Regions from separate parts of the Enterobacter sp. 6722112 genome, predicted to be linked through region 1. Evidence: predicted binding sites of a transcription regulator. Region 1 holds the regulator's gene; each other region holds the start of a gene.
The links. Region 1 encodes CRP, which controls carbon source genes, mostly activating them, when cyclic AMP is high. Its sites were predicted from a motif close to ATGTGANNNNNNTCACAT; they were not measured.
Positions count from the first base shown of each region.

Region 2: the regulator CRP is predicted to act here: its motif matches at 2,397-2,414, upstream of AC4OVU_RS14715 (CidA/LrgA family protein).
Region 3: the regulator CRP is predicted to act here: its motif matches at 2,223-2,240, upstream of AC4OVU_RS11040 (sugar transporter).
Region 4: the regulator CRP is predicted to act here: its motif matches at 1,800-1,817, upstream of garD (galactarate dehydratase).

Region 1 is NZ_JBZWGR010000007.1:3,902,814-3,907,026, forward strand. It holds gene AC4OVU_RS20255 (phosphoribulokinase) at 1-484, shown strand, start outside; gene AC4OVU_RS20260 (OsmC family protein) at 570-974, opposite strand; gene crp (cAMP-activated global transcriptional regulator CRP) at 1,285-1,917, shown strand; gene AC4OVU_RS20270 (YccS/YhfK family putative transporter) at 1,975-4,062, shown strand; gene argD (bifunctional acetylornithine/succinyldiaminopimelate transaminase) at 4,059-4,213, opposite strand, start outside.
Region 2 is NZ_JBZWGR010000007.1:2,771,039-2,775,251, forward strand. It holds gene mdtQ (multidrug resistance outer membrane protein MdtQ) at 1-1,027, opposite strand, end outside; gene yohP (small membrane protein YohP) at 1,231-1,314, shown strand; gene dusC (tRNA dihydrouridine(16) synthase DusC) at 1,359-2,294, opposite strand; gene AC4OVU_RS14715 (CidA/LrgA family protein) at 2,463-2,858, shown strand; gene AC4OVU_RS14720 (CidB/LrgB family autolysis modulator) at 2,855-3,550, shown strand; gene cdd (cytidine deaminase) at 3,679-4,213, shown strand, end outside.
Region 3 is NZ_JBZWGR010000007.1:1,993,392-1,997,604, reverse strand. It holds gene ptrR (putrescine utilization regulator PtrR) at 1-806, shown strand, start outside; partial or broken gene AC4OVU_RS11050 (PhzF family phenazine biosynthesis protein) at 803-1,328, opposite strand; gene AC4OVU_RS11045 (PhzF family phenazine biosynthesis protein) at 1,351-2,139, opposite strand; gene AC4OVU_RS11040 (sugar transporter) at 2,316-3,512, shown strand; gene AC4OVU_RS11035 (MarC family NAAT transporter) at 3,750-4,213, opposite strand, start outside.
Region 4 is NZ_JBZWGR010000007.1:3,680,622-3,684,834, reverse strand. It holds gene garD (galactarate dehydratase) at 127-1,698, opposite strand; gene garL (2-dehydro-3-deoxyglucarate aldolase) at 2,066-2,836, shown strand; gene garR (2-hydroxy-3-oxopropionate reductase) at 2,858-3,748, shown strand; gene garK (glycerate 2-kinase) at 3,805-4,213, shown strand, end outside.

The DNA.
Region 1 (4,213 bases):
CGAAGGATTGCACGGCGGCGTGGTGACGCCTCAGCACGACGTGGCGCGCCACGTGGATTTGCTGGTGGGGGTGGTGCCGATTGTTAACCTTGAGTGGATCCAGAAGCTGACGCGTGACATGAGCGAGCGCGGCCATTCGCGAGAGGCGGTCATGGACTCGGTGGTGCGCTCCATGGAAGATTACATCAACTTCCTGACGCCGCAGTTCTCCCGAACCCACATTAACTTCCAGCGCGTCCCCACCGTGGACACCTCTAACCCGTTCGCTGCAAAAAGCATCCCGTCGCTGGACGAGAGCTTTGTGGTGATCCACTTCCGCAACCTGGAAGGCATTGATTATCCCTGGCTGCTGGCGATGCTACAGGGTTCGTTTATTTCGCACATGAATACGTTAGTGGTACCGGGCGGAAAAATGGGGCTGGCAATGGAGCTGATCATGACACCGCTGGTGCAGCGGCTGATGGAAGGAAAGCAGATCGCGTGAATTGTTTTGCCCGGTGGCGCTGCGCTTACCGGGCCTACGGGCGTGCTTTTGTAGGGCGGGTCAGCGAAGCGCCACCCGCCAAAAATTAAGCCGCGATCACTTCATACGAATGGGTGATTTTTACCGCTTTCTCCAGCATTAACGCCACAGAGCAGTATTTTTCCGCAGACAGGTCAACCGCACGCGAGACCGCCGCGTCCTTCAGTTCTTTGCCGGTGACGATAAAGTGCAAATTAATATGCGTGAACAGGCGGGGCGCCTCTTCACGACGTTCCGACGTCAGCTTCACTTCACAATCGGTCACGTCATGACGGCCTTTTTGCAGGATCGACACCACGTCGATCGCACTGCATCCGCCTGCCGCCATCAGCACCATTTCCATTGGGCTTGGCGCTTTATCGCCGGAGTTGCCATCCATCAAAACCTGGTGCCCAGAAGCAGACTCGCCCAGGAACGTTAACCCTTCAACCCATTTCACACGCGCTTGCATATTCACTCACTCCAACGTTGCATTTTTTATGACAGATTACGTGTACGTTACATTTCTCGCAACGGAAGGCGACCTGCGTCATGCTGAAGCGAGACACCAGGAGACACGCGGCGAAAGCTATGCTAAAACACTCTGGATGCTACAGTAATACATTGACGTTACACATGTATGCAGAGGACATCAAACTTTACTGGCTGCGAAACGTTACGACAGCCGACTTCCCAGGTATGGGTAAGAATTCGATTGCAACCCCAGAGTCCGGATGCATCTTATGACTCTGGTGACAGCTTATAACAGAGGATAACAGCGCATGGTGCTTGGCAAACCGCAAACAGACCCGACTCTCGAATGGTTCTTGTCTCATTGCCACATTCATAAGTACCCATCAAAGAGCACGCTGATTCACCAGGGTGAAAAAGCGGAAACGTTGTATTACATCGTTAAAGGCTCGGTGGCCGTGCTGATCAAAGATGAAGAAGGGAAAGAGATGATCCTTTCTTATCTGAACCAGGGCGATTTTATCGGTGAACTGGGCCTGTTTGAAGAAGGCCAGGAACGTAGCGCCTGGGTTCGTGCAAAAACAGCATGTGAAGTGGCTGAAATTTCTTACAAGAAATTCCGTCAGCTGATTCAGGTCAACCCTGACATCCTGATGCGTCTTTCTTCCCAGATGGCACGCCGTCTGCAAGTGACCTCTGAGAAGGTGGGTAACCTCGCCTTCCTGGACGTGACCGGTCGTATCGCGCAGACGCTGTTGAACCTGGCGAAACAGCCAGACGCCATGACCCACCCTGACGGTATGCAAATTAAAATTACCCGTCAGGAAATCGGTCAGATCGTCGGCTGCTCCCGTGAAACAGTGGGCCGTATCCTGAAGATGCTGGAAGACCAGAACCTGATCTCTGCCCACGGTAAAACTATCGTGGTCTACGGAACCCGTTAATTTCGGTCAAACGGCGTGCCGCCGCAGGGTGGCACGCCGTTTTTGTCTCTACTCCTCATGTGGCGCAGGCTGATCTATCACCCGGAAGTTAACTACGCACTACGACAAACGCTGGTGCTGTGTCTTCCCGTGGCCGTGGGCCTGATCCTCGGACATCTTCAGCAAGGCCTGCTGTTTTCCCTCGTGCCCGCCTGCTGCAACATTGCCGGTCTGGATACGCCGCATAAACGCTTTTTTAAACGTCTGATTATTGGCGGCTGCCTGTTTGCCGGCTGTAGCCTTGCCGTACAACTTTTACTGGCCCGCGACATTCCTCTGCCGTTGATCCTGACCGTGCTGGCGATGACGCTCGGCGTCACCGCCGAAATCAGCTCGCTGCACGCCCGCCTGCTTCCCGCGTCGCTGATTGCCGCCATCTTCACCTTAAGCCTTGCGGGCAATATGCCGGTGTGGGAGCCATTGCTGATTTACGCCCTCGGCACGCTATGGTACGGGCTGTTTAACTGGTTCTGGTTCTGGCTGTGGCGGGAACAGCCGCTGCGCGAATCCCTGAGCCTGCTCTACGTGCAGCTTGCTGAATACTGCGAAGCAAAATACACCCTGCTCACTCAACATACCGACCCGGAAAAATCCCTGCCGCCGCTGCTGGCGCGCCAGCAAAAAGTGGTGGATCTGATCAGCCAGTGCTATCAGCAGTTGCACATGCTTGCCGCCAACAAAAATCATGAATACAAGCCGCTGCTGCGAACCTTCCAGGTCGGGCTGGATTTGCAGGAGCATATCTCCGTCAGCCTTCATAATCCGGAAGAGGTGCAAAAGCTGGTGGAGCGCAGCCATGCGGAAGCGGTGATCCGCTGGAACGCGCAGACCGTCGCGGCCCGCCTGCGGGTGCTGGCTGACGATATCCTCTATCACCGCTACCCGACGCGCTTTAACATGGACAAACAGCTCGGCGCGCTGGAAAAGATTGCGCGTCAGCACGCGGATAACCCGGTCGGGCAATTTGCTGCCTGGCATTTCAGCCGCATCGCCCGGGTGTTACGCACCCAGCGCCCGCTTTATGCCCGGGACCTGATGGCCGATAAGCAAAAACGGCTGCCGCTGCTGCCCGCGCTCAAAAGCTATCTATCACTGAAATCTTCCGCCCTGCGCAATGCCGCGCGGATCAGTGTGATGCTGAGCATCGCCAGCCTGATGGGAATGGCCCTGCACCTGCCGAAACCCTACTGGATCTTAATGACCGTGCTGTTTGTCACCCAGAACGGCTATGGCGCCACGCGGGTGCGCATTCTGCATCGGGCGGGCGGTACGATGGCGGGGCTGATTATCGCGGGCGTGACGCTGCACTTTCACGTGCCGGAAGGCTATACCCTGGCCGGTATGCTGGCGATCACGCTGGTGAGCTACCTGATCATCCGCAAAAACTACGGCTGGGCGATGGTGGGCTTTACGGTCACGGCGGTGTATACCCTGCAACTGCTCACGCTTAACGGGGAACAGTTTATTATTGCCCGGCTGGTCGATACGCTAATTGGCTGCCTGATCGCCTTTGGCGGCATGGTCTGGTTGTGGCCGCAGTGGCAAAGCGGGCTGCTGAGGCAGAACGCCCACGACGCGCTCGAAGCCGATCAGCAGGCCATTCGTCTTATTCTGAGCGATGACCCGCAGCCCTCTCCGCTGGCCTACGAGCGCATGAAGGTCAACCAGGCGCATAACGCCCTGTTCAACTCCCTTAACCAGGCCATGCAGGAGCCGGGCTTTAACGCGCACTATCTGGCTGACATGAAGCTGTGGGTCACGCACAGCCAGTTTATCGTCGAGCACATCAATGCCATGACGACGCTGGCGCGGGAGCACACGATGCTGACGCCGGATCTGGCGCAGCGCTATTTGCAGTCGTGTGAAATTGCGTTGCAGCGCTGTCAGCAGCGTCTGGAGTATGACGCGCCGGGCGAGTCAGGGGATTCGAACATTCTGGAAGCGCCGGAGACGCTGACCCATGGGCCGATGAGCACCCTGGAGCAGCATTTGCAGCGCGTGCTGGGGCATCTGAACACCATGCACACCATTTCGTCGGTGGCATGGCGTCAGCGCCCGCATCACGGGATTTGGTTAACGCGTCGGTTAAAACGAACCGCGTATTAGCCTCTGACGATCTTCGCGACCGCCGCGGCAAAACGGGTTAGTCCGTCTTCGATGTCTTTGTCTTCCACCACCAGCGATGGCGCAAAGCGCATCACGTCCGGCCCGGCATTGAGCACCATCACCCCTTCGTGCGCGGCGGCGTGCAGGAAAT
Region 2 (4,213 bases), 1.1 Mb from region 1:
TTTGCTGCGCAGATGAGCGGAACAGGTCACTCAGGTGCAATGCATCCTGCTGCAAGAATGCCATCAAATTGATGTCAGGGTAGAACGCGGCTCTGGCGGCATCCACTTCGCTCATGGATGCTTCGATATACCAGTGCGCCTCCTGCAAATCCGGGCGCCGAGCCAGCAGTTCATAACCGAGCGTTGATGGCAACGACGCCTCTGCGTCAGGTAAGGCATGCCGGGCGAGCGTGACTGAAGGGGTATGGGTCAACGCATTCAGACGCGCCTCAATGACCTTCATTTTGCCGTGCACGTCAGCGAGCTGTTCATCGGTTTTGCTGGCATTAATATCCGTTTCAACGCCTTCCACCGAGGAGGTAATGCCGTGCTGATAAAGCTCACGATCGGCACCGATGATATTTTCCTGCTCCCGTTTGATTTGCGCGAGTACGTCACCCACCGCGGCCTCGGTCTGCCAGTCCCAGTACAGCCGCGCGACGCTGCTGGCGAGCAGCTGGCGGGTCTGCTCCAGCTCCGCTTTTTGCGCATTCACCTGACCGATGCGGGCCTCAATTTGGGCGCGGTTTTTACCCCATAAATCCAGATCCCAACCCGCCGTCAGACCAAAGGTGCCGTTGGTGTACCAGGGGCCGGTTGTCCCCGCCGCCGGATCGGTCAGCGCAAATGGACCCATCAGCCCCTCTGCCGACATTTTTTGCCGTTCAACATCTGCGGAAAAATCCAGCTGTGGACCCTCAGCAGCGACAGCGGCTTTCGCCTGTGCTTCCGCCAGGGTGATACGCTGACGGGCAATTTGCATATCCGCCGCATCCTCCAGCGCTTTGTCGATCAGCGCGTTGAGCTGGGGGTCGTTAAAGTCTTTCCACCATTCGCTTTTTGGCCAGTCGGCATGACGCAGTTGGGTATTTACAGCTGCGGCGGCGGCTTGCGTTTTTACTGGAGACACCGTGGCATGTTCCGGCGCGCAGGCGGCCAGCATAAAAACAAGAGGAGCACTCAGAGATAAAGTAAGAGAACGTTTCATTACGCCATGAACTCAAAAAAATAAAGGCGCAACTTACGCTTACTGACGTTCCGTTTTTTAGTAACGCGTGGCAATCTGCATATTGTTATACATTTTCATATCCGGAAATTTATTCTCCAAGACAATGATTTAATTTCATGTATTCATGCTAATTATGAATTGGCTGCTACACTTACTTCGACAGACATACGCAGGAGAGGCGAATGAAAATATTATTGTGGGTTATTTTGATTATATTTCTGATAGGGCTGCTGGTGGTAACCGGCGTATTCAAGATGATTTTCTGATTCTGCTGCCCGGCTCCGCGCCGGGCAAGCTCTTCACACTTCGCTCAGGATTTTGACTGGATCACCCGGGCAATATCCGCAGACGTCTGTAGCGTACGGATCTCCTGAAATAATCCCAGCGCGTCGTCGTACTCTTTACGCAAATAACTCAGCCACTGCTTAATGCGCGCGACGTGATACAAGCCGGTATCGCCTTGCTTTTCCAGCCGCGTGTATTTTTGCAGTAGTTTCACCACATCCGCCCACGGCATCCGCGGCTCATTATATTTCACCACCCGGCTGAGGTTCGGCACGTTCAGCGCACCGCGGCCAATCATCACGGCATTACAGCCGGTCTCTTTGAGGCAGGCCTGCGCGCTCTCGTAATCCCAGATTTCGCCGTTGGCAATCACCGGGATCGTAAGCCGTTTGCGGATCTCGCCAATCGCCTGCCAGTTAATGCGCTCGGCTTTATAACCATCCTCTTTGGTTCGCCCGTGCACCACCAGCTCGGTGGCGCCCGCCTGCTGCACCGCGTCAGCAATTTCAAACTGCTTGTCGTCGCTGTCCCATCCCAGACGCACTTTGACCGTCACCGGCAGGTGCGATGGCACCGCCTCACGCATGGCCTTTGCGCCGCGATAAATCAGCTCCGGATCTTTAAGTAGCGTCGCCCCCCCGCCGCTGCCGTTGACCAGCTTTGACGGACAGCCGCAGTTAAGATCGACGCCGTACGAACCAAGCGCTACCGCGCGGGCGGCGTTTTCAGCCAGCCACTCAGGATACTGGCCGAGCAGCTGGACGCGCACCAGCGTACCGGACGGAGTGCGGCTCTGACGATGCAGTTCCGGGCAGAGACGATAAAATGATTTTTCTGGCAGCAACATATCGACCACGCGCAGAAACTCCGTCACGCAGAGATCGTAATCGTTCACCTCGGTAAGCAGCTCGCGCACGAGAGAGTCGAGCACACCTTCCATCGGGGCCAGTAAAACACGCATTCTGAGTACCTGTGAAAAAAGACGCGCTATAGTAGCTGCTCTCTATGTATGTTGAAAGCCCGGCGTTCCATTGCGGAATGTCTGGTATGCCCAAAATTCATGATGTGATCCGTGGCACATTTTCAGGTTTAATTGTATGATGAATACGTCTCAGCAAGGACTTTCACCATGAGCAAATCACTGAATACTATCTGGCAATACCTTCGCGCCTTCGTCCTCATTTATGCCTGCCTGTACGCCGGCATTTTTATCGCTTCGCTGCTGCCGATTACGATACCCGGCAGCATTATCGGCATGCTGATCCTGTTTGTGCTACTGGCATTACAGGTGCTGCCCGCGAAATGGGTTAATCCGGGGTGCTTCGTTCTCATTCGCTATATGGCCCTGCTTTTTGTGCCTATCGGCGTTGGGGTGATGCAGTATTACGATGTGCTTAAAGCGCAGTTCGGCCCGATTGTGGTCTCCTGCGCCATCAGTACGCTGGTGGTATTCCTGGTCGTCAGCTGGAGTTCACACATTGTGCATGGCGAACGCAAGGTCGTCGGGGAGAAAACAAAAAAATGATGGCGAATATCTGGTGGTCCCTGCCGTTAACCCTGGTGGTGTTCTTTGCTGCGCGTAAGCTTGCGGTGCGTTTCAAAATGCCGTTGCTCAACCCGCTGCTGGTCGCCATGGTGGTGATTATTCCTTTTCTGCTGCTCACCGGCATTCCTTATGAGCGTTACTTCGCCGGGAGCAGGATCCTCAACGATTTGTTGCAGCCTGCCGTGGTGGCGCTGGCGTTTCCTTTATATGAGCAACTGCATCAGATCCGCGCGCGCTGGAAATCCATCATTACCATCTGCTTTGTGGGTAGCCTTGTTGCGATGATCACCGGTACCTCGGTGGCCTTATTGATGGGCGCGTCGCCGCAGATCGCCGCCTCTATCCTGCCTAAATCCGTCACCACGCCGATTGCCATGGCCGTGGGCGGCAGCATCGGGGGCATTCCGGCCATCAGCGCCGTGTGCGTGATTTTCGTCGGTATCCTGGGCGCGGTGTTTGGTCATACGCTGCTGAATATCATGAAAATTCGGACCAAAGCGGCACGCGGTCTGGCGATGGGTACCGCCTCGCACGCGCTGGGCACCGCACGCTGCGCGGAACTGGATTATCAGGAAGGGGCATTCAGCTCGCTGGCGCTGGTGATCTGCGGGATTATCACTTCCCTGGTCGCGCCGTTTATCTTCCCGATTATTCTGGCAGTCATGGGCTAAAATTTGCGATGCGTCGCGCAAATTTCATTTTCATTTCATAAGTTGCACACATAATGAGATTTGGATCACATATAAAGGCCGTACGGCTCCGTACACTACCGATCCATTAACCTTGATGAGGCAACGTCATGCATCCACGTTTTCAAGCTGCTTTCTCTCAGCTTGCAGAGAATTTGCAATCAGCCCTGGCTCCGGTTCTGGCGGATGCGCATTTCCCCGCCCTGCTGACGGCAGATCAGGTCACGGCCCTTAAACAGGCAACGGAGCTGGACGAAGACGCGCTGGCTTTCGCCCTGCTGCCCCTTGCGGCTGCCTGCGCCCGCGCTGACCTTTCCCATTTTAACGTAGGCGCAATTGCGCGCGGCGTGAGCGGAACCTGGTACTTCGGCGGAAACATGGAGTTTCTTGGTGCGACCATGCAGCAAACCGTCCACGCGGAGCAGAGCGCCATCAGTCACGCCTGGCTGCGCGGCGAAAAAGCCCTGCGCGCCATCACCGTCAACTATACCCCTTGCGGCCACTGCCGCCAGTTTATGAATGAGCTGAACAGCGGTCTTGAACTGCGTATCAACCTGCCAGGACGCGCACCGCATACGCTGGGTGATTACCTGCCGGATGCTTTCGGCCCGAAAGATCTTGAGATCAAAACCCTGCTGATGGACG
Region 3 (4,213 bases), 1.9 Mb from region 1:
TACACCGGGTGCCGTCAAACCTCACCACCCGCATCCGACAGCTAGAAGCGGATCTCGGCGTGGAACTGTTTATTCGCGAGAATCAGCGCCTGCGGCTTTCCCCCGCCGGGCACAATTTTTTGCGCTACAGCAAGCAGATCCTGGCGCTGGTTGACGAAGCGCGAATGGTCGTCGCCGGGGATGAACCGCAGGGATTATTCTCGCTCGGCGCGCTGGAAAGTACCGCCGCCGTACGCATTCCGGAAAGTCTGGCGCGGTTTAACCAGCGCTATCCGCGCATTCAGTTTGCGTTGTCCACCGGACCTTCCGGTACGATGATTGACGGCGTGCTTGAGGGGACGCTCAGCGCCACCTTTGTCGACGGGCCGCTCTCGCACCCGGAACTGGAAGGGATGCCGGTTTACCGGGAAGAGATGATGCTGGTCACCCCTGCGGGTCACGCAGAAGTATCAAAAGCCACGCAGGTGAGCGGCAGCGACGTGTATGCCTTTCGCGCCAACTGTTCTTACCGGCGTCATCTGGAGAGCTGGTTCCATGCCGACCGCGTCACGCCGGGAAGGATCCATGAGATGGAGTCCTATCACGGGATGCTCGCCTGCGTGATTGCCGGGGCAGGCATTGCGCTGATGCCCCGCTCCATGCTGGAGAGCATGCCGGGCCATCATCAGGTGGCGGCGTGGCCGCTGGCGGAAAACTGGCGCTGGCTCACCACCTGGCTGGTGTGGCGACGTGGGGCGATGACCCGCCAGCTTGAGGCGTTTATCGCGCTGCTGAACGAGCGTCAGCCACCAGCGCCCAGTTGTTAATGTTGAACGTAGTCCTGGAGTCGAAGGAAAATTTTTCCCTTCATATACAGCGTGGCCTGCCCGCCAATCAGCACGCGGTCGCCTTTCAGCTCGCAGCGCAGATCCCCGCCGCGCAGGGAGACCTGGCGGGCCGACATCTGCGTTTTACCAAGCTTTTCGCTCCAGTACGGGATCAGCATGCTGTGAGCTGATCCCGTCACCGGATCTTCCGGCACCCCTTCCCCCGGGCAGAAGAAGCGGCTGACGAAATCATACTCATCCCCCGGCGCCGTAACGCAGACCATTTTCCCGAGCGGGAGCATGGCCGCAGAGGTTAATTTCATCCTGCGTGGTAAACCAGCGCAGTTCAAACCCGTTATCCGTTCGGACAAAGAACGCCGTCTCTGACTGATTATGCTGCTTCGCCATCTTCAGCAGCGTCTCATCCGGCAGCCACGCTTCCAGCGGACACACCGCCGCCGCATTGCCGCCGAACGCCCTGTCGCTGAAGGCATCTACCAGATAAAAATCAATTTCCTGCATCGTTGGTTCCTCTTAGATTTGTTCAGCGCAGAAATACTGTGCCCTTCAGATACAGTGCCGCCTGCCCGCCCATCCGCACGCGGTCGCCCTTGAGTTCGCAGCGTACGTCGCCACCACGGGCAGAAACCTGGCGGGCAAACATCTGTGTTTTGCCAAGCCGTTCACTCCAGTACGGGATCAGCATGGTGTGCGCGGAGCCGGTGACAGGATCTTCCGGCACGGCCACGCCTGGCGAGAAGAAACGGCTGACAAAGTCGTATTCCCCCTCGTCCCGGGCAGTGACGGCCACTTTATGCTCGCCCGGCGTCATGGCGGAGAAATCCGGATTAAGGGCTTCAACCTGCTCTCGGCTTTCCAGTATCAGCACCCAGGCGCGGCCTTTTCGCGCCTCGACGTAGTGGCTGATACCGAGTGCGGTGAGCATCCCCGGTGGCGGCGTCTGTGCCTGCGTCGGGCAGGCCGGGAAGTCCAGCGTCATCCAGTCACCTTCACGACTGACGGTCAGGCGACCAGAGGCGGTGTCAAAACGAAGGCGTGAGTCCGGATAATCCAGTTCGTGAAACAGTACATACGCCGCGGCAAGCGTCGCGTGACCACAGAGATTAACCTCGGTGAGCGTGGTGAACCAGCGCAACTCGATCCCCCCTTTGGTACACACAAAAAACGCGGTTTCTGACTGGTTATGCTGTTGTGCCATCCGCAGTAACGTCTCATCCGGTAGCCATGCGTCGAGCGGGCACACCACCGCCGGGTTGCCGCCAAAGGAGGACGCGCTGAACGCATCTACCAGATAAAAATCAATCTCCTGCATCGTGTTACCGCCTGTTTTTGTTGTGTTGTTCTTTATCTTCGATGAAAACAACCCCGTTCGCTACCGCTGCATGAAGGTAAATTTTGTGATTCACATCACATAACGGTTGAGTTTTCGCCGTTTAAGGCTTTAAGATCGTCTCCTCATCTTTCAGGCAACGAATCCCAGATATCCCTATGACAACACACACGGTTTCCCGCAGAGTCGCGTGGCTACGCGTGGTCACGCTCGCCATCGCCGCGTTTATTTTCAACACCACGGAATTTGTTCCGGTTGGGCTGTTGTCCGACATCGCCGCCAGCTTCCATATGGAAACGGCACAGGTTGGCATTATGCTGACCATCTATGCATGGGTGGTGGCGCTGATGTCGCTGCCGTTTATGCTGCTGACCAGCCAGATGGAACGTCGTAAGCTGCTTATTGGGCTGTTTGTGGTGTTCATTGCCAGCCATGTGCTGTCATTTATGGCATGGAACTTTACCGTGCTGGTCATCAGCCGCGTCGGCATCGCGTTTGCCCATGCCGTTTTCTGGTCGATCACCGCGTCCCTCGCCATTCGTCTGGCTCCGGCGGGAAAACGCGCCCAGGCGCTGAGCCTGATTGCCACCGGAACGGCGCTGGCGATGGTGTTAGGCCTGCCGATCGGGCGCATTGTGGGACAATACTTCGGCTGGCGCACCACCTTCTTTGCCATCGGCATGGGGGCGCTGATCACCCTGGTGTGTCTGATCAAACTGCTGCCAAAACTGCCCAGCGAACACTCCGGCTCGCTGAAAAGTCTGCCGCTGCTGATGCGTCGACCGGCGCTGATGAGCATCTATCTGCTGACCGTGATTGTTGTGACCGCCCATTACACGGCCTACAGCTATATTGAGCCGTTTGTTCAGGTTGTGGCGGGCTTTAGCGCTAACTTTGCCACCGTTCTGCTGCTGATCCTGGGCGGCGCGGGGATTATCGGCAGCATCCTGTTCGGGAAGCTGGGCAATAAGCACGCGTCTGCGCTGGTAAGCAGTGCGATTGGTCTGCTGCTGGCATGCCTGCTGTTACTGATGCCTGCGGCAGGCAGCGAGAGTCATCTGGCGATCCTCAGTCTGTTCTGGGGCGTGGCAATCATGATTATTGGTCTGGGAATGCAGGTCAAAGTGCTGGCCCTGGCCCCGGACGCCACGGACGTAGCGATGTCGCTCTTCTCCGGGATTTTTAATCTGGGGATTGGAGCCGGTGCGCTGGTGGGAAATCAGATCAGCCTGCATGTATCGATGTCGGCCATTGGTTATCTCGGGGCGATTCCGGCGCTGATCGCGCTGATCTGGTCGGTGCTTATCTTCCGTAAATGGCCGGTCGCGATGGAAGAACAGACCAGCCACGGTTGACGTTTGTTATGCCGGGTGGCGGCTTCGCCTTACCCGGCCTACGAAGCATTAATATCCGTGTTCTTCATCACCGCCAAGATAACGGAATCTTTCATCTGTCATTTTGGTCTGACAATCATAGATACCGATTCTCGTTGCCAGAGGAGTGGTTGCAGAAGACGCATCGCTTTATATTCATAAGAATTATATCCATTGCGAGTAGGCCGGGTAAGGCGAAGCCGCCACCCGGCAACGTTCTCAATGATACGTCTTAACAATCTCCAGCACGCCGTTAATAATAAACTGCACGCCCATACAGACCAGCAGAAAACCCATCAGTCGGGAGATAGCTTCAATCCCCCCCTTACCCACCCAGCGCATAATCGCGCCGGAGCTGCGCAATGACCCCCAGACGATAATGGCGATAAGCGCAAAAATGATCGGCGGCGCAACGGTGATAACCCAGTGCGGAAATGTCGACCCATCACGCACCGTTGAGGCGGAACTGATGATCATCGCAATCGTCCCCGGCCCCGCCGTGCTCGGCATGGCTAACGGCACAAACGCGATGTTGGCGCTCGGTTCGCTTTCAAGCTCCTCCGATTTGCTTTTGGCTTCCGGGGATTCGTGCGCTTTATGCGCCGGGAACAGCATCCGGAAACCAATAAAGGCCACAATCAGCCCGCCAGCAATACGCAGACCGGGAATCGAAATACCAAAGG
Region 4 (4,213 bases), 220 kb from region 1:
AGGGAGAGGGGGCCGTCTGTGCAGGCATTATTTTGTGGGGAACCCTCAGCCCCATAGGGGGGAGGGGACTGCCCGGTGCGGTTTTTTACCCTCTCCCCTGTGGGGAGAAGGCAGGATGAGGGGCCATCAGGTCACCGGCGCCGGGTTAAACACCGCCAGCGAGTTATGCAATCCCCATTGATCGGAGAAGGTTTTCTTCCGCCCGCTTGCCACATCCAGAATGAAGTGGAACAGCTTCCAGCCCACCTCTTCAATACTCTCTTCCCCGGTGGCGATGGTGCCCGCGTTGATATCCATTAAGTCATACCAGCGGTTTGCCAGCTCGGTGCGGGTCGCCATTTTGATCACCGGTACCGCCATCAGGCCGTACGGCGTGCCGCGCCCGGTGGTAAAGACCTGTACCGTAATGCCGGACGCCACCTGCTGGGTGCCGCACACGAAATCACTGGCAGGCGTTGCCGCATAGATCAGGCCGCGTTTGGTTGGTCGCTGGCCAGGGGAGAGCACTTCCACAATCGCGCTCTGGCCGGATTTGGCAATCGATCCGAGGGCCTTTTCCACCACGTTGGCCAGGCCGCCTTTCTTGTTACCCGGAGACGGGTTGGCGCTGCGGTCGGTTTTGCCCATGTCGAGATAGTTATCGTACCAGGCCATCTCCTCCAGCAGGCGTTTGCCCACCTCTTCGTTGACGGCGCGCGGCGTGAGCAGGTGGATAGCATCACGCACTTCGGTCACTTCGGAGAACATCACCGTGGCGCCGCAGCGCACGAACAGATCGGAGGCATAACCGACCGCCGGGTTAGCGGTGACGCCGGAAAACGCATCGCTGCCGCCACACTGTGTCCCAACGACCAGTTCAGAGGCCGGGCAGGTTTCACGCTGGCGTTTGTTCAGCTTCTCCAGATGGCGCTCTGCCACCTGTAAAATGTCGTCGATCATCGATCTGAAGCCGACATGGTGTTCATCCTGAAGACGCACAATACTGGCATCGTCAACCGGAATGGCTTTCACATCTTCCGTACCCTGCAACAGGCGTTCTGGCTGCAATTTTTCACAGCCGAGACCAATCACCATGACCTCACCGCCAAAGTTTGGGTTAAGGGCGATATTGTGAATCGTGCGGATCGGCACGACCGCTGCGGGCGCGTTGATCGCCACGCCGCAGCCGTACAGGTGGTTAAGACCCACCACGCCGTCAACGTTGGGGTATTTCGGTAGCAGATCGCGCTCAATAATTTTCACCACATAATCCACTACGCCCGCCACGCAATGCACGCTGGTGGTGATGCCAAGCAGGTTTTTGGTTCCCACGCTGCCATCCGCGTTGCGGTAACCTTCGAAGGTATAACCCTCCAGCGGAGGCAACGGCTCAGGGACGCGGGTAGCCAGCGGCAACGACTCCAGCGGCGGGGCGGTGGGCAGCTCAACCAGCGACTCCTCAATCCAGCTACCCTGCGGGATAGCGCGCACCGCATAGCCGATGACTTCGCCGTAGCGCACGATTTCGCCCTGCGCCGGGATATCGACCAGTGCGACTTTATGCCCCTGCGGAATGTGCTCAATCAGCTCCGGGCCATCCGGAAAGCGGGTGCCAGCTTTTAAGCCATTGTCGTTGACAATAATCGCCACGTTATCGGTATCGTGCACTTTTATATAGAACGCCGTCGGCGACGCCTGTCGAATTTCAATATCGGCCATTGTTCACTCTTCTCCAGCAAAATATCTGATACTAAATATAGCCAGATGGTTAATTGTTTCTTATTGAGGAAATAAAGAATGCCAGGAGAGGAAAGGTGAGAATGTGATCGCGATCGCTCCCGAACCACTAATCGTTGATTCTGTGCATCAGCGCCCACTGTGTTGGGCATATGCTCAAAATAGCGTGCTACTCCCGTTGGATAATTGAGCATTGAGACAATGTGCTGCCGGGTGGTGACGATTATACTGAATGACGATTTTATAACGCCAAAATTCAGTCAGGAAAATAAATATAACGCTGACGCTGAGTCGGAATAAATAAGAAAAGCTACTGGCTAAAACTGCGGAATTAAAAAAGGTATAAGTAATGAGTAACGACATCTTCCCGAATAAATTTAAAGCGGCCCTCGCGGCGCATCAGATTCAGATTGGCTGCTGGTCTGCGCTGGCCAACCCCATCAGCACCGAAGTGCTGGGCCTGGCCGGGTTCGACTGGCTGGTGCTGGACGGCGAACATGCGCCAAACGATATCAACACGTTTATTCCGCAGCTGATGGCGCTGAAAGGCAGCCACAGCGCGCCGGTGGTGCGTTTACCCACCAACGAGCCGGTGATCATCAAGCGTCTGCTGGATATCGGCTTCTACAACTTCCTGATCCCGTTTGTTGAAACGGAAGAAGAAGCGGTGCTGGCCGTGGCGGCGACCCGCTACCCACCGGAAGGGATCCGCGGCGTGTCCGTCTCGCACCGCGCCAACATGTTTGGCACCGTGCCGGACTATTTCGCTCAGTCCAACAAGAACATCACCATTCTGGTTCAGATCGAGAGCCAGCAGGGGGTCGATAACGTCGACGCTATTGCCGCGACGGAGGGGGTAGACGGCATTTTCGTCGGCCCGAGCGATCTGGCGGCCGCCTTTGGTCATCTGGGCAACGCCAGCCATCCGGACGTGCAGCGCGCAATTCAGCACATTTTTGCCCGTGCCAAAGCGCACGGTAAACCGTGCGGCATTCTGGCGCCAGTGGAAGCCGATGCCCGCCGCTACCTGGAGTGGGGCGCAACGTTTGTTGCCGTGGGCAGCGATCTCGGCGTATTCCGCGCCGCCACGCAGAAATTAGCGGACGCTTTTAAAAAATAACCATCATTGAGGAAACAGATTATGACGCTGAAAGTGGGTTTTATTGGCCTGGGTATCATGGGCAAACCAATGAGCAAAAACCTCATCAAAGCAGGTTACTCACTGGTGGTTTTAGATCGTAATTCAGACGCGGTGGCAGAGGTGATTGCGGCTGGCGCAGAAACGGCGACAACCGCAAAAGCGATTGCTGAGCAGTGCGACGTGATTATCACCATGCTGCCAAACTCCCCGCACGTGAAAGAGGTGGCGCTGGGTGAGAACGGCATTATCGACGGCGCGAAGCCGGGTCTGGTGGTGATCGACATGAGTTCTATCGCACCGCTGGCAAGCCGCGAAATCAGCGAGGCGCTGAAAGTGAAAGGTGTGGAGATGCTGGATGCGCCAGTCAGCGGCGGCGAACCGAAAGCCATCGACGGCACCTTGTCGGTGATGGTGGGGGGCGATAAAGCCGTGTTTGACAAATACTACGACCTGATGAAAGCCATGGCTGGCTCCGTGGTGCACACCGGTGAAATTGGCGCAGGCAACGTCACCAAGCTGGCAAACCAGGTGATTGTGGCGTTGAACATCGCGGCCATGTCCGAAGCGCTGACGCTGGCCACCAAAGCGGGAGTTAATCCGGATCTGGTCTATCAGGCCATTCGCGGTGGTCTGGCGGGCAGCACCGTGCTGGATGCCAAGGCGCCGATGGTGATGGATCGTAACTTCAGGCCGGGCTTCCGCATCGATCTGCACATTAAGGATCTGGCGAATGCGCTGGATACCTCCCACGGCGTGGGCGCGCAGTTGCCGCTGACTGCCGCCGTCATGGAGATGATGCAGGCGCTGCGTGCGGACGGTCTGGGCACCGCCGATCACAGCGCGTTAGCGTGCTATTACGAAAAACTGGCGAAGGTTGAAATTGCTCGCTAATGACGTCCTGCCCGGTGGCGTTACGCTTACCGGGCCTACGGCTCAGGCATACAACTATGAAAATCGTAATCGCGCCAGACTCTTATAAAGAAAGCCTGTCTGCCACCGAGGTGGCGCAGGCGATAGAAAAAGGATTTCGGGAAATTTTCCCCGACGCTCATTACGTGTCTGTTCCCGTTGCTGACGGCGGAGAAGGTACGGTTGAAGCGATGATCGCTGCGACGCAGGGCACCTGGCAGCAGGCTGTCGTCACCGGCCCGTTAGGGGAAAAGGTGAAGGCCAGTTGGGGGATCTCGGGCGACGGTACCACCGCGTTTATCGAGATGGCCGCCGCCAGCGGCCTGGTGCTTGTTCCTCCCGCGCAGCGTAACCCGCTGGTCACGACGTCGCGCGGGACGGGGGAGCTGATCCTCAGCGCGCTGGATAAAGGCGCGCGCAACATCATTATCGGTATCGGCGGGAGCG